Methylomagnum ishizawai: one gene and its partner. The main gene of each other region encodes a partner of the protein of the gene in region 2 in a complex. Links are inferred from orthologs where the notes say so. Each region holds a gene or a part of one and is shown on either strand. Other genes may lie near its edges.

Region 1 (7,327 bases), 1.0 Mb from region 2 along the record:
CCGATGCCTTGCGCGAAGTGGGCGCGGGCGGGGGCGATACCGTGATGGCGACCGTGCTGGCCGGTATCCTGGGCTTTTTCCTGTTGGAAAAGCTGCTGCTGTGGCGGCATTGCCATTCCGACCATTGCGAAACCCACGCCGAGGAGCATTTCCACCAGCCGGCCGGCACCTTGATCGTGGTGGGCGACGGCATCCATAACTTCGTGGATGGCGTGCTGATCGCGGCGGCGTTCCTCACCGATATCCAGTTGGGGGTGGTCACCAGCCTGGCGGTGGCGGCGCACGAGATTCCCCAGGAACTCGGCGATTTCGCCATCCTGCTGCAAAGCGGCTATGGTCGCGCCAAGGCTTTGCTCTATAACCTGCTGTCCAGCCTCGCGACCTTGGTGGGCGGAGTGCTGGCCTATTTCGGGCTGGAGCATTTGCACGGGGCCTTGCCCTATATCCTGGCCTTGGCGGCGTCGAGTTTCGTCTATATCGCGGTGGCGGATTTGATTCCCAGCCTGCACCGGCGCACCACGGCGCGGGAGGCGTTCCAGCAGGTCGGTTTGATCGCCCTGGGAATCATCGTGATCTATTGGGTCCATGCCCGGACTGGCGCGGACCTTGGACCGCCGGTGGCGGCGGGGAGCGGTGCGTATTCGGGCGCGGTGCCTTGATTTTGCCGGGGAGGCGGGTGGAATGCTGGTGCAGGTGATTTACGCGAGCCGGGCCATAAGGCCGTTTTCGGACCGGGATTTGGTGTTGTTGTTGCGGAAATCCCGCGACCGCAACCGGCGGCATGGCATCACCGGGATGCTGGTCTACCAGGAACCCATCTTCCTCCAGGTCTTGGAGGGCGAGGCCGGGGAGCTGGAGCCGGTCTGGCGCGATATCGCCGCCGACCCCCGCCATGGGCAGATCGTCGAACTGCGTTCCGGGCCGGTGGAGTCCAGGGACTACGGGGAATGGTCGATGGGCTTTTTCAATGCTTCTTGGAATGGCTGCGCGGCGCTGGCCGGTTATACCCGGTTCCTGGACCTCGATTTCTCGCCGGAAGGCTTCGCCATGGCCCCCGAGCGGGCGATAGCGTTCATGCGTTGGATCAGGGATGCCGGTATGGGTTTATGACCCGGCCATCGTTTCGATGCCATGGGTCGCTGGCGGGAATCTGGTTGGGGGCGGGAAAAAAGAAGGTAAGGGCATAGATTGGGGGGGAAGCCCCTACCTTCTGGGGAACCTGCGGGCGGAGCGTAAACTCCGGGCGCTAGCGCCGATAGGTGGGTTAAGTCATTGATCGCGACTTCCGGTCGATCCGGTGCGACAATCATCAATTCGGATCACAGTCAAGTTTGCGCGGTGGAAATTAAATCATTCCGTCCAATTCCAGGAAAATACGTAAAACTACGATGCGCCGGGCGTCATGATTACCCCGGTTTATTCCTCAAACTTGGGTTTTTCGACCGGCATTTTGCTCAGCTTGTCCAAATCCCAAATCTTGGCGCTATCCCAACTGATCGAAACCGCCCGTCCCTTGCCTGAACAGGCCAGTTGCTCGACCGGGCCTTCGTGGGCCGCGATCCGTCCCAGCGCCGTGGGGAGCTTGGTATCCCACAGGTATAGGCTACCCGTGCGGGTGCCGACCAGGATCCAGCCCTTCTTGATATCCCGGCAAAACGCCAGCGCATCGCCGTCGTGGTCTTGCAAGGTGGCGATCCACGCCCCGGTCCGCACATCCCATAATTCCAGCACCGGCCCCTCGGCATAACCGGCCACCCGGCCATCCTGGCTCAGGCCCAACAAGGTCCGGTCGGTCTTCATCACGGCTTGGCGGACCAGTTCCAGGGTGGCGGGTTCCCAGAACCAGATTTCCCGGCCCGCCGCCGTCACCATCAGGGTGTGGCTCTTGTCCATGCGGGTGAAGGCCAAGGCGCTGGCCCCCTCGTGGGTGGCGCGGAGGAATTTGCCGGTGAGGGGTTCCCAGATGCCGAGCGGGCCATGGGCCAGCCAGCCCAGGGTTTGGGCGCGGGGTTCGAAGGCCAGGGTTTGGGCGTCGAAGCCGTCGATCAGGTGTTCCCCCACCAAGCCGCCGCTCTGGCGGTCCCAGACCAGCATATTGCCGTTCTCGGCACCGGACAGCCCCGCCGCGACCCAGCTGCCATCGGGCGCGTAGGCCAGGGCCGTGATGGCGTCCCCGCCCTTGATCGCGAAGCTTCCTTCTTCCAAGGGCAGGCGCGTCCCGGTATTGGCGTCCCACAGGTGCGGTTCCTTGCCACCCAGGGCCAGCAGGGTCTTGCCGTCGGAGGAGAACACCGGCAGGGCGACGCTGGCCCGTTCCTCCAAATGGCCTTGCGCCAACCGCGCCACCAATCCCAAACCGTGCTGCAATTCGTCCAGCGCGGCGATGGCGTCGGTTTCATGGGCGCAGGATTGGCAATCGCGCAGAAATTCGAGGTAGCCCTCGATGGTGTTGTGCTTCTTGGCTTGGTGCCAAGTGGCGCCGCCTTCCCCGGATTCGCCCTCGCGGTAGCGCAACACCCCGATGGCGATCAAAGCCAGGAAGCCCAGGACGAAGATTCCGACCAGCAGCTTTTCGATGTAGGACAGCAGCGCGTTCATTGGATGGAATTATGTTTGTTGTATGCGGTGGCGGCGGCTCGCCCAGTGGGGCCGGCTTGGAGGCGGCGGGTGGCGTGGGCCGGGGTGGTCCGCGCCTATGAGGGTTGTTATAGAGTGTTCCCGCCCCCCTGAGCGGACCGGATGCGGCCCCGTCGGCCCGGTTTCCAAGGCCGCGATCCCGTGCTTGGACCTGGGAACCGGCCCGCCTAGTCCTAGATGCTAGCGAAACGCCCGATTGGCTGGCAAGCCGTTTTCCCCGGTCCCGGTGCCATTCCTTGGGCTTGGCGCGACCGGGTCCACGCTTCTTCAAAAAGAATCGGCATCGACTACACTCTAACCCGTGACCTTCCATAACGTAGCAGTTGCGATACGGCTTGGGCTTCGGGCCGACAGCCCGCCGTGGGCGCGGGGCTATGGGAATCCGGTGGTCCGGTTGCGGGAGGCTGGATACAGGAGGTCGTGCGGGCCTGTGATCCCGCGCTTTCCAACCCAGGATTTGTCCTATGAATCCGGCGCGGTGCCAGGCCCGCCCCATGCCGCGCCACAGACCCCAATAAGAGTGTAAAGATTATGCGGAGCATACTGACTGTGGATGATTCGGCCTCGATGCGGCAGATGGTGGTTTTCACGCTCAAGGGCGCGGGCTACGAGGTGGTCGAGGCCAGCGATGGTGTCGAGGCGCTGGGCAAGGCCAAGACCCGCAAGGTGGATTTGGTGATCACCGACCTCAACATGCCCAACAAGGACGGTATCGCGCTGATCCGGGAATTGCGGGCGCTGCCGGATTATAAATTCACCCCGATCCTGATGTTGACCACCGAATCCGGCGACGCCAAGAAACAGGCGGGCAAGGCGGCCGGGGCGACCGGCTGGATCGTCAAGCCTTTCAATCCCGACCAACTCCTCAAAACCGTCGGCAAGGTGTTGGGCTAGGCCGACCGTCCCTCCGGAGTATCTCCCATGGCCATCGACTTGGCTCAGTTTCATCAGGTCTTTTTCGAGGAAAGCCTCGAAGGACTGGCGATCATGGAGAGCGGCCTGCTGGGCCTCGAAACCGGCGATGCCGATCCCGAGGCGATCAACGCCATCTTCCGGGCGGCCCATTCCATGAAGGGCGGCAGCGCCACTTTTGGTTTCACTGCGGTGGCCGATTTCGCCCACCATTTGGAAACCTTGCTGGACGAGATGCGCGAAGGACGGCGGCCCGTGACCGCCCAGGCGGTCGAGGCGCTGTTGGGTTCGGTGGACTGCCTGCGCGATATGCTGGGGGCCAGCCAGTCCGGCCGGCCCGTGGACCGGGCGGCGGTGGCGATCCATCAAGCGGCCTTGGAGCGGTTGCTAGCGGATGATGCGGTGGGCGCGCCGACCCCGGTCCCGGTCCCGGTCCCGGCCCTGGCCGCCGACCGGGACGAGGGTTGGCAGATCGTTTTCAGCCCGCACCGCGACTTGTTCCGCAGCGGCAACGATCCGGCCCGGATTTTCCGCGAACTGGCCGGGTTGGGGCGTCTGGAGGTCGATGCCGAACTGGGGTTCCTGCCCAGTGCCGACGAAATGGATATCGAGGACTGCTACCTCGCCTGGGAACTCAAGCTGTATGGCAAGGTGGCCCGCGCCGATATCGACGAAGCCTTCGCCTGGGTCGAGGACCATTGCGATCTGGCGGTGCGGTCCTTGGCTGAATTGGCGGCATTGGCGGCGGCGGCAGTGCCGGTTCCGGCTCCACAGGAAGCCGCGTCCATGGCGGCGGCGGTCCAATCCGCATCGGTCCCACAGCCCGAAACCGGCACCAAAAACGCCGGCGGCGGTTCGATCCGGGTGGATACCGCCAAGATCGACCAATTAATCAACCTCTGCGGCGAATTGGTCATCACCCAATCCATGCTGGGCCTCCTGGGCGAAACCTTCACCATGGACCGGCTGGAGCAATTGCAAAACGGCCTCGCCCAACTCGAACGCCATACCCGCGCCCTGCAAGAGAGCGTGATGAATATCCGCATGTTGCCGATCAGCTTCGTGTTCAGCCGGATGCCGCGGCTGGTCCACGATATCAGCGGCAAACTCGGGAAGCGCGTCGAACTCAGGCTGATGGGCGAACAAACCGAACTGGACAAGACCGTGATCGAGCAGATCGCCGACCCGCTCATGCATCTGGTGCGTAATAGCTTGGACCACGGCATCGAAGCGCCCCACGAGCGGGTGGCGGCGGGCAAACCCGATACCGGCCTGGTCCTGCTCAACGCCTATCACCGCGGCGGCAACATCGTCATCGAAGTGTCCGACGACGGGCGCGGCTTGGATGCTTCCCGGATTTTCGCCAAGGCCGTGGAGCGCGGCTTGCTGGAACCCCAGGCCCATCCGCCGCCCGCCCAGCTTTACGATTTGATCTTCCATCCGGGATTTTCCACGGCGGAGCAAGTGACCGAGGTGTCCGGGCGCGGGGTGGGCATGGACGTGGTGCGGCGCAATATCGAAGCCCTGGGCGGGCGCATCGAACTCAAGACCCAGCCCGGCCAGGGTTCCACCTTCTCCATCCACTTGCCTTTGACCCTCGCCATCCTGGACGGGCAGACCGTGGCCGTGGGCAAGGAAATCTATATCGCGCCCCTGGTGTCGATCATCGAATCGATCAGCCTCACCGAGGACAAGCTCAACACCTTTACCGGCAAGGGCGAGACCTTCCGCCTGCGCGGCGAATACCTGCCCATCATCCGGTTGCACGAAGTGTTCGGGGTCGAGGGCGGTCACGCCGTCAAGCTGACCGATGGGCTGTTGATGGTGGTAGAGGGCCAGGGCTTGAAATGCGGCTTGTTCGTGGACAACGTGCTGAGCCAGCAACAGGTGGTCATCAAATCGCTGGAGGAGAACTACCGGCGGGTCGAGGGTATTTCCGGCGCGACCATCCTGGGCGATGGCTCGGTGGCTTTGATCCTGGACATTCCGGGGCTGGTGCGGCTGGCCCGGCAGGAGCGTCCCGCGCAAACGAGGCATTAGAAGATGGGCGGACAGGCACACACACAGGCGCAGGACCGGCCCGACGGCGGCCCGCAACATCTCACCTTCGTGCTGGGCACGGAGGAATACGCGGTGGATATCCTCAGGGTCCGGGAAATCCGGGGCTGGGAGCCGGTTTCGCGGATTCCCAACGCGCCGGGCTATGAAAAAGGCGTCATCAATCTGCGGGGGGCCATCGTGCCGATCCTAGACCTCAGGCAACGCTTCGAGGTCGGGCAGCCGGTCTATACACCCACCACGGTGGTGGTGATCCTGCAAACCCAGCAGGAACGGGGCGACAAGATCATGGGCGTGGTGGTGGACGCCGTGGCCGATGTGGTCGATCTGCCGCGGGACGCGGTACAGCCCGCGCCGGACTTCGGCGGCGGCATCGGGGCCGAATTCGTCAAGGGCATCGCTTCCCTCGATGGCCGCATGGTGGCCTTGCTCGATGTGGACAAGCTCTTGCGCCTGGAAGAGCGGCCCGTTCCGGTCCAGGCCCAAGCCGAACTCTCGGCCCATCACTAGCCTCCGAGGAGGGGCAAACCCATGAAAACCAACCTGCCGGTCACCGATGTCGAGCGCCTCCTGGGCGAAGGCACCCTCATCGTCAGCAAAACCGATCCCAAGGGCGTCATCATCTATGCCAACGCCGAGTTTATTGAAATCAGCGGCTTCACCGAACCAGAACTCCTGGGCCAGAGCCACAACATCGTGCGCCACCCCGACATGCCGTCGGCGGTATTCCGGGAGTTGTGGGACGCCCTTAAAGCGGGCAAGGCCTGGGTCGGCCTCCTCAAGAACCGCTGCAAGAACGGCGATTTCTATTGGGTGCGGGCCAATATCACGCCGCTGTGGGAAAGGAGCGAACTGGTCGGCTACCTGTCGGTGCGGACCCGGCCGGAACGCGCCGAGGTCGAGGCGGCCACCGAGCGCTATCGGCGGATGAACGCGGGCGAGACCCTCGAACCCCCCTTGATCCAGCGCTTGAACCCCTTGCCCCGGCTGTCGATGCATGCGCTCGGGTGGATAGCCGGGATATCGCTGCTGGCGGGGGCGGTCATTCCGGCGGGGTTGTTATGGGCGGGCGATGCCGCCGGGCCCGGCCTGCGCGGCCTGGGCGCGGGGTCGGCGTTGGCCCTGGCGCTTTCGGGCGGGGCGTTGCTGGCTTATATCCTGACGCGGATCACGGTGGCCGTGAGGCATGTGGCCGAAAGTCTCATGGAAATCGCCCAGGGCAATTTCACCAGCAAACTGGAGGCCGAGGGCGACGATGAATGCGCCATGGCCATCAACGCCCTGCGCTGCACCCAGACCCGGCTCGGCTTCGACGTGGCCGAACTCCGGCGCGTGGCGGACGAAGCCTCGCGTATCAAGACCGCGCTCGACCATGCCAGCGCCGGCGTGATGGTGGCCGACGAGGAGTTCCGCATCATCTATATGAACCGGGCGGTGCAAGCCATGTTCAAACGGGCCGAATCCGATTTGCGCAAGGTGCTTCCCGGCTTCGATGCCGACCAAATCCTGGGCGCGAACATCGATGCCTTCCACCCGCATCCCGAACATCAGCGGCGGTTGCTGGCCGGGCTGAGGGATATCCACCGCAGCGAGATCGGCGTCGCCGGGCGGAGCTTCTCCTTCATCGCCAATCCGGTGGCCGATGGGCGCGGCAAGCGCATCGGCACCGTGATGGAATGGGACGACCGCACCGACCAGGTGGCCGTGGAAGAACAGGTCA
Region 2 (7,696 bases):
TGAAATCCATGGCCCCGGCGTCCAGCGCCTCCAGGGTGGCGCGGGCACCGGCCTGGGTGGAGACCGAGAACATCAGGATGGGCGTGGGCCGTTCGCGCATGATCCGGCGCACCGCCGTGATACCGTCCATGACCGGCATTTCCACATCCATGGTGATGACATCGGGCTGGAGTTCGGCGGCCATGCGGATGGCGTCCAGGCCGTTGCCGGCGCTACCCACCACTTCGAGGTGGTCGTCGCCGTTGAGGATTTCGGTCAGGCGATGGCGCATGAAATTGGAATCATCGACCACCAGCACCCGGTAAACCATCCCATCCCCCTACCGCATCGGCCCGTAGCGCTTCATCAGGCCGGGCACGTCCAGGATCAAGGCGATCTGGCCGTCACCGGTGATGGTCGCCCCGGCCATGCCCGGCACGCCGCGCAGCTTGGCCCCCAGGGGCTTGATGACCACCTCCTCCTGTCCGATCAAATGATCGACCACGAAGCCGACATGCCGCCCGCCCGCCATCACCACCACCACATGGCCGGCCTTGCCGCGCTCGGGATCGTAGCCCGGAATCAGCCAATCCTTGAGATAGAACAAGGGCAGCACCTTCTGCCGCACCAGGGCCACCAACTGGCCGTCCACGGTGTTGGTCTTGGACAGGTCGAGGTCGAGGATTTCCACCACGCTGGACAGGGGCAGCGCGAACGGCTGCTGGTTGAGCTTGACCATCAGGGTGGGCATGATCGCCAGGGTCAAGGGCAGCTTGATGATGATGCGGGTACCCCGCCCCAGCACCGAATCCACCGCCACCGTGCCATTCATCTGGCTGATGCGGGTCTTCACCACGTCCATGCCGACGCCCCGGCCCGAGACATCGGAAATCTCGGTCTTGGTCGAAAGCCCCGGCATGAAGATCAGTTCATAGCAGCCCCGGTCGTCCAAACGAGCGGCGGATTCCTGGTCCATCAGACCTTTTTCCACCACCTTGCGGCGCAGGTTTTCCGGGTCCATGCCCTTGCCATCGTCCTCGATGGCGAGTTCGATATGGTTGCCTTCCTGGGCCGCGATCAACACGACCCGGCCTTCCCGTGGCTTGCCCGCCGCGACCCGCTCCTCGGGGGTTTCGATGCCATGGTCCACGGCGTTGCGCACCAGATGCACCAAGGGATCGGCCAGGGCTTCCACCAAGTTCTTGTCGAGGTCGGTTTCCTCGCCGCGCAGTTCCAACTGGACTTCCTTGTTGAGGCTGCGGGCCAGGTCGCGCACCACCCTGGGGAAACGCCCGAACACCTTTTTGATCGGCTGCATCCGGGTTTTCATCACCGACAATTGCAGGTCCGAAGTCACCACGTCCAGGTTGGCGATAGCCTTGGTCATGGCGTCGTCGTTGAAGGCGCTGCGCAGGGTCTGGAAACGGTTCCGCACCAGCACCAGTTCGCCCACCATGTTCATGATCTCGTCCAGGCGCTGGGTATCGACCCGCACCGTGGTTTCCACCGCGGTGGTGGTGGTGGGGGGGGAGGCGGGGGACTTGGCCGCTTTGACGGGATCGAAATGGGCGGCCTCGTGGAAAGCGGGCGGAGGCTCCAAAGGCTTGGCCGCTTCGGTTTGGGGGATGCCGAGATGCCTGCCCCTGCCATGCAGGTTGTCGAGCAAAGCCTCGAACTCGTCCTCGCTGATCAGGTCGGCGGCGGGTTGGGCGGACGGGGTTGGCTCATCCACGCCGCCTAGAGGCGCGCCGACATGCTTGCCCTTGCCGTGCAAATCGTCGAGCAAAGCCTCGAACTCGTCCTCGGAAATTGTATCGCCGACGGGGACCGTAGGCCCGGCGGCGGGAATCGCGGGCGGAATCACCGGAACCGGCTTGGCCGCCGCCGAACCATGCCGTCCCGCGCCGTGCAACTGGTTCAGCAACCGCTCGAATTCCTCCTCGGTGATTTCGTCGGGTTCGGCCTGGGACTGGGCCGGTGCGGGTTCCACAGGTTCGGCGGCGGGAACCTCGCCCACGAGGCCGGGTTCCAGCATGGCGAACAAATCGGCTTCCACCACATTGCTGGGCTTGGGCATGGAGGCGACCGGAAGGGTCGCCACGGGTTCGGGTGGTTGTGCCCGAGTGGCGGCGGATGGCACGGGCGGCACGGGTGGCGATGGCGCGGGCTCGGACACGGCCTGCGGTTGCAGCAGGCGCGACAGCCGGTCCAGCAAATCGGGATCGACCGGCTCCGGGTCCTTGCCGTTGCGGATGTATTTGAAGATGGAGTTGACCACATCCAGGACTTCGAGGATCACATCCATCAAAGCCGCATCGACCCGCCGCTCGCCCTGGCGCAAGGCGTTGAACACATCCTCGGCGCGGTGGCACACCCCGACCAGGACGCCCAGGTTCAAGAAACCAGCCCCGCCCTTGATGGTATGGAAGCCCCGGAAAATGGCGTTGAGCAAATCGTAGTCGTCGGGCGTGTTTTCCAGCTCGACCAATTGCCCGTTGAGCTTTTCCAATATCTCCCCGGCTTCCACCAGGAAATCCTGGACGATTTCGTCGTCGAGATCGATGGCCATGGCCGTTTTCCCTTAAAACCCCAGGCTGGACAATAAGCCGTCCACATCGTCCTGGCTATGCACCGCGTTGGCATCGACCCCAGGCACGCACGGACCCAAGGCGGGAACGGCGGGTTCCGGCGCGTCGCCTTCCGCGCGGTAGCGGCGGCTGGACAAGCGCACCATGTCCACCAAATTGGATTCCAACTCCTGCACCAACTGGATCACCCGGCGGATGATCTGCCCGGTGAGGTCTTGGAAACCCTGCGCCATCAAGACTTCGCCCAACAGGGTTTGCATGGTCGCCAATTGCTGCCCGGACTGCGCGAGATGCTCGGCCAGGTCCAGGCTGAGCTGCTTGAATTCCTCGAACGGCATTTCCCGCTGGCGGAAGCGCTGCCATTGGCCGCCCAGTTCGCCGGCCTGGCCCGCCAAGGCTTCGGCCATGGGCAGCAGGGTTTCCACCGCGTTGAGGGTGGTGTTGGCCGCCTGTTCGGTCATGGCGATGACATAGTTGAGGCGCTCCTTGGCGTCGGGGATTTCGCGCTCGGTCAGATGGGCGAGCTTATCGTCCACCGCGAAGCTGGCGAGGGTGTCGTGTAGTTGACGGGTCAGGCGTCCCACTTCCTGGAACAAGGTCATTTCGCGGACCCGGCCTATGTCGTCGAGGATTTGGTCGGCTTCGACCTGGTCGCCCCGCTCCAAGGCGGAGACCAGGGCCAGCGCCTGGGCGATACGCGGGTCGGCGTCGGCGGGAAGCGGAGCGGCGTTCTTTTTCTTGGCCATGGGCTAACTTCCGTTCAAGCGTCTAGGCGCTCGAAGATTTTTTCGATCTTTTCCTGAAGGGTGGCGGCGGTGAAAGGCTTGATGACATAGCCGTTCACCCCGGCCTTGGCGGCTTCGATGATCTGCTCGCGCTTGGCCTCCGCCGTCACCATCAGCACCGGGATATGCATGAGGTTGGGTTCGGCCCGGACCATGCGCAGCAAATCCAGGCCGTTCATGCCCGGCATATTCCAATCGGTGATGAGGAAATCGATACCGCCGCCCAGGAGCTTGGGCCAGGCGGACTGCCCGTCGTCGGCTTCCACGGTGTTGTTGAAGCCGAGTTCACGCAGGAGGTTCTTGATGATCCTGCGCATCGTGGAAAAATCGTCCACGATCAGGATTCTCATGTTCTTATTCAAGGTCTTTCACCTCGGTCTGACGGTTCGGGCCGACGCTCCCCGCCCCGGCGGGGGCGACCTGGGAGCTTATCTCTGGATTGGGCATCGGCCGGAATGGCTTGGTGGATTCGATCTATGCCAATGAGGCTAGCACACAATTGGGCGGCTTGATGCGGGAGGCGGGAGGCCGGAACCCAGGGTCCCATCAAGCCCCCAGCCTCCGGCCCCTAGCTTCGCGCCGTTTCACCGGCATCCGCTCGGCGTCCAGCCAGCCCTGCATCCGCGCCCGGAGGCGCAGCATGGCCTGGCCTTGAATCTGGCAGACGCGGGACTCGCTCACCCCCAGCACCTCGCCGATTTCCTTGAGGTTCAGCTCTTGCTCGTAGTACAGCGACACCACCAGGCGTTCCCGCTCGGGCAGGCCGGCGATGGCATCGGCCAGGGCTTCGGCGAAGCCGGCCCGCACCAGGCTCTCGGATGGCGATGCGGAGGGATCGGCGCATTCTTCCAAGACACCATCGCCCGATTCGGTCAATTCCTCGATGCTGAACACCCGGCAGCTTTGCGCGTCGCGGAGGATATCGTGGTAGTCGTCCATCGAGAGGCCCAATTGCTCGGCGACCTCGGCATCGCGGGCGTCGCGCCCGGTCCGCGCCTCGATCGCGCGGATGGCCTCGGCCACCTCGCGGGCCTTGCGATGCACCGAGCGCGGGGTCCAATCGTAGCGCCGCAGTTCGTCCAACATCGCGCCCCGGATGCGGATGCCGGCATAGGTCTCGAAGGTCGCGCCCTGCCCGGCGTCGTACTGGCGGGCGGCTTCCAAGAGCCCCACCATCCCGGCCTGGATCATGTCCTCGACCTGCACCGAGGGCGGCAAGCGGCTCATCAGATGATAAGCGATGCGCTTGACCAGGAAGGCGTTCTGCGCCACCAACGCATCGGTGCCGGGCGATTGCACCTGGGCGTACAAAGCTATTCCGTTCATACCGTTGCCGTATTGCTATAGCGGATCATGCGCTCGACGAAGAATTCCAGGCCGCCACCGCCGCGCTGGCTGATCGGCAGGGCGTCGGTACGCAGGGCCGTGGCCCTGAAGGCCTGGGCGGATTTGCTGTTGGGATAGGCCAGGACCACCGGATTCTGTTTCTGCACCGCCCGGCGCAGATATTCGTCCTGGGGAATGGCCCCCAGGAAATGCAAGGCCACGTCCAGATAGCGGTCGGTCACTTTGCACAGCTTGCTGAACAAGGCTTGGCCGTGGACCACGTCCTGGACCATATTGGTCAGGATATGGAAGCGGAACACGCCATAATCCCGGTTCATCAGTTTGATGAAAGCATAGGCGTCGGTCAGCGAGGTGGGTTCGTCCACCACCACCAAGAGGACGTCCTGGCAGGCGCGGACGAAATTCACCACGCCGCCGGCGATGCCTGCCGCCGTATCGACCATCAGCACGTCGATGTCCTGGTTCAGGTCGGCGAAGGCACGGATGATCGCCGCCTGCTCGGCATGGTTCAGCTCGGACATGCGCTGGATGCCGGAGGAGGCCGGCACGATCCTCAGCCCGCCCGGCCCCTCGACCATGATCTCATCCAGGGTGCGCTCCCCGCTCAGCACATGGGACAGGTTGTACTTGGCATGGAGTCCAAGCAGCACGTCCACATTGGCCAGCCCCAGGTCGGCATCCAACAGCACGACCCGGCGTCCCATCCCCGCGAGCGATACGCCGATATTCACCGCCACGTTGGTCTTGCCAACGCCCCCTTTGCCACTGGATACCGCCATCACGCGGATAGGATTGGTCTGGCTCATAACTCTGATTCCATGGGCCTGGTCTGTTTCAAAAATTCGCATGGGACACCCAGTCTTCGTAGGCAAGCGGCGTGTGTTCGAGGTCCGCGTCGTCGGTGGGCGCGGTGAAACACCGGTCCAGCAGCACATGCGGGCGCGCCTGGTGGAGGTCTTCGGGCACCTGCTGGCCGTCGCACAGGAAAGCGAGCGGCAGCCGGTTTTCGATGAGGGCGGACAAGGCCGTGCCGAGTTGGGCGGTCTCGTCCAGCTTGGTCAGGATCGCGGCTTCCGGGGCGAAGCCGCCGAAGGCTTCGATGGCTTCGCGCATGGCCCGGTATTGGCTGGCGGCGGACAGCACCAGATAGGACCGCACCGCCGTTTCGCTGCGGGCGAACAAGGCGATTTGCTCGGCCAACCGCATATCGCGCGGCCCCATGCCGGCGGTGTCGATCAAGACCAGGCGGCGGTCGTGGAAACCGGCCAGGTGGTAGCGCAGTTCGTCGATGCTGCCGGCATTGCGCACCGGCACGTCGAGGATGCGGCCATAAGTGCCGAGTTGCTCCTGGGCGCCGATACGGTAATTGTCGGTGGTGATCAAAGCCACCTGCCGCGAACCATGCTTCATGCGGAACCTTGCAGCTAACTTGGCGATGGTGGTGGTCTTGCCGACGCCGGTCGGGCCGACCAGGGCCACCACGCCGCCGTATTCCAGCAGGTTGTCGTCGGCGATGGGGATGCGGCGGGCCAGCACCTCCTGGGCCTGCCGCCAAGCCGCGTCGAAATCTTCCGTATAACCGGCGCGTTCGGCGACCTCCAGGCTCAGTTTCTTGGAAAAGCCGAGTTCGCCCAGGCCGCGCAACAGGTCCAACCGGGTCGGGGCGGCCTGGGCCTCGGCATTCCAGCGCGACTCGCCCAAATGGCTATCCAACACCTGCCGCATCTGCCGCATTTCCCGCTGCAAAGCCCGGAGGACTTGGCCGGACTCGCTGGTTTCGGGCGCGGCGTGGCGGATTTGGGTCGTTTCATGGAACCGGGCGGCGGCGGCGGGACGCTGCGGGCGTTCGGCGGGGCGGGAGGGCGGCGATGGGTTCGGCCTCGCCTCCGGCGCGGGCCGTTCAGGACGGCGCGGGGCGGGCTGTTGTTCGGCGCGTTCGATCTCGTCGAGCAGTCCCCGGCCCAGGTTCAGGCCGGGGTGCGACCGGGACGGGTTCGGGACCGGTTCACGGTAGGTGCCGGGTTCGGAATAAGCGGCGGGCTGGGGCCTGGCGGCGGGCGCGGCGGCTTGCGGTCTGGACGCGGGCGCGGTGGGTTGGGCGAACTCGGCGCGGCGCGGCGCGGGTTCGGGCGCACGGGCCGGGGCGGTGTCGGGGGCGTATTTGCCCAGGGCTTCGCGGAAGGCATCCTCGGCGCGGCGCTTGGCATCGGCGGTGGCGCGGGGTTCGGCGGGGAAGTCTTGCGGATCGGCGGCAGGGCGGTCCTGGGGCTTGCCGCGGTCCAACAGGGCTTGCTCGTCGAAATCCTGGGCCGCCACGATCTCGACACCGCCATCGACCTTGCGGTTAGACAGGATCACCGCGTCCGGTCCCTGCTCTTCCCGCACCATACGAATGGCTTGCTTAATATCGGGGGCGAAATAGCGTTTGATTTTCATCCGAGCACCTTGCGGCCGGAAAGCCTGTTGTCATAGGGAAGACATCAACCCCGCTGTCCTATGCTAGCTACTACCTTGACCTGCCTGTCCTCGGGAATCTCATTGTAGGCCAAGACGCTCAGGGAACCGATGGTGTGCTTCACGAAGCGGGCGAGCCAAGCGCGTACCGGCGAAGAGACCAAAAGAATAGCCGGATGGCCTTCCATTTCCAGTTTTTGGGTTTTTTCTTCCAAGGACTTGTGGATTTGCTCCGCCAGCCCCGGTTCCAGGCCGGCCCCATCCTGGCCGGCCCCTTGCAGGATTTTTTGCAACAATTGTTCCAGATCGGGATCGAGGGTCATGACGGGTATCTCCCGCTCGGTTCCCGTGATCCTCTGGACGATCAAGCGTCCCAAGGCCGCCCGCACCACCGTCGTCAAAATGGCGGCATCCTGGCTACGGGGACCGAAGTCCGCCAAAGTTTCGGCGATGGTCCGCATATCGCGGATCGGCACGTCCTCGGCCAGGAGGTTTTGCAACACCTTGACGATGACGTTCAAGGGCAGGGTCTTGGGACACAAA

The links.
Region 1: the proteins of B9N93_RS08765 (region 2) and B9N93_RS04315 are in contact, whole or in part, in a solved structure (PDB 1A0O), measured with the Escherichia coli proteins. The link is inferred for Methylomagnum ishizawai from one-to-one orthologs.

Annotation. Positions count from the first base shown.
Region 1 is NZ_FXAM01000001.1:946,771-954,097, forward strand. The notes cover bases 3,188-6,073. They hold B9N93_RS04315 (chemotaxis protein CheA), read left to right. Parts: upstream 3,188-3,558; coding sequence 3,559-5,589; downstream 5,590-6,073. Other genes in these bases: B9N93_RS04310 (response regulator), read left to right, coding at 3,188-3,531; B9N93_RS04320 (chemotaxis protein CheW), read left to right, coding at 5,593-6,073. Outside these bases: B9N93_RS04295 (ZIP family metal transporter), read left to right, coding at 1-659; B9N93_RS04300 (BLUF domain-containing protein), read left to right, coding at 688-1,110; B9N93_RS04305 (WD40 repeat domain-containing protein), read right to left, coding at 1,417-2,598; more of B9N93_RS04310, read left to right, coding at 3,166-3,187; more of B9N93_RS04320, read left to right, coding at 6,074-6,117; B9N93_RS26685 (methyl-accepting chemotaxis protein), read left to right, coding at 6,139-7,327. UniProt on the Escherichia coli protein: Involved in the transmission of sensory signals from the chemoreceptors to the flagellar motors. CheA is autophosphorylated; it can transfer its phosphate group to either CheB or CheY.
Region 2 is NZ_FXAM01000001.1:1,956,383-1,964,078, reverse strand. The notes cover bases 2,016-4,798. They hold B9N93_RS08765 (chemotaxis response regulator CheY), read right to left. Parts: upstream 3,703-4,798; coding sequence 3,328-3,702; downstream 2,016-3,327. Other genes in these bases: B9N93_RS08755 (MinD/ParA family protein), read right to left, coding at 4,675-4,798; B9N93_RS08760 (RNA polymerase sigma factor FliA), read right to left, coding at 3,899-4,678; B9N93_RS08770 (protein phosphatase CheZ), read right to left, coding at 2,561-3,313; B9N93_RS08775 (chemotaxis protein CheA), read right to left, coding at 2,016-2,548. Outside these bases: B9N93_RS08780 (protein-glutamate methylesterase/protein-glutamine glutaminase), read right to left, coding at 1-310; more of B9N93_RS08775, read right to left, coding at 320-2,015; more of B9N93_RS08755, read right to left, coding at 4,799-5,505; flagellar biosynthesis protein FlhF, read right to left, coding at 5,534-7,135; flagellar biosynthesis protein FlhA, read right to left, coding at 7,180-7,696. UniProt on the Escherichia coli protein: Involved in the transmission of sensory signals from the chemoreceptors to the flagellar motors.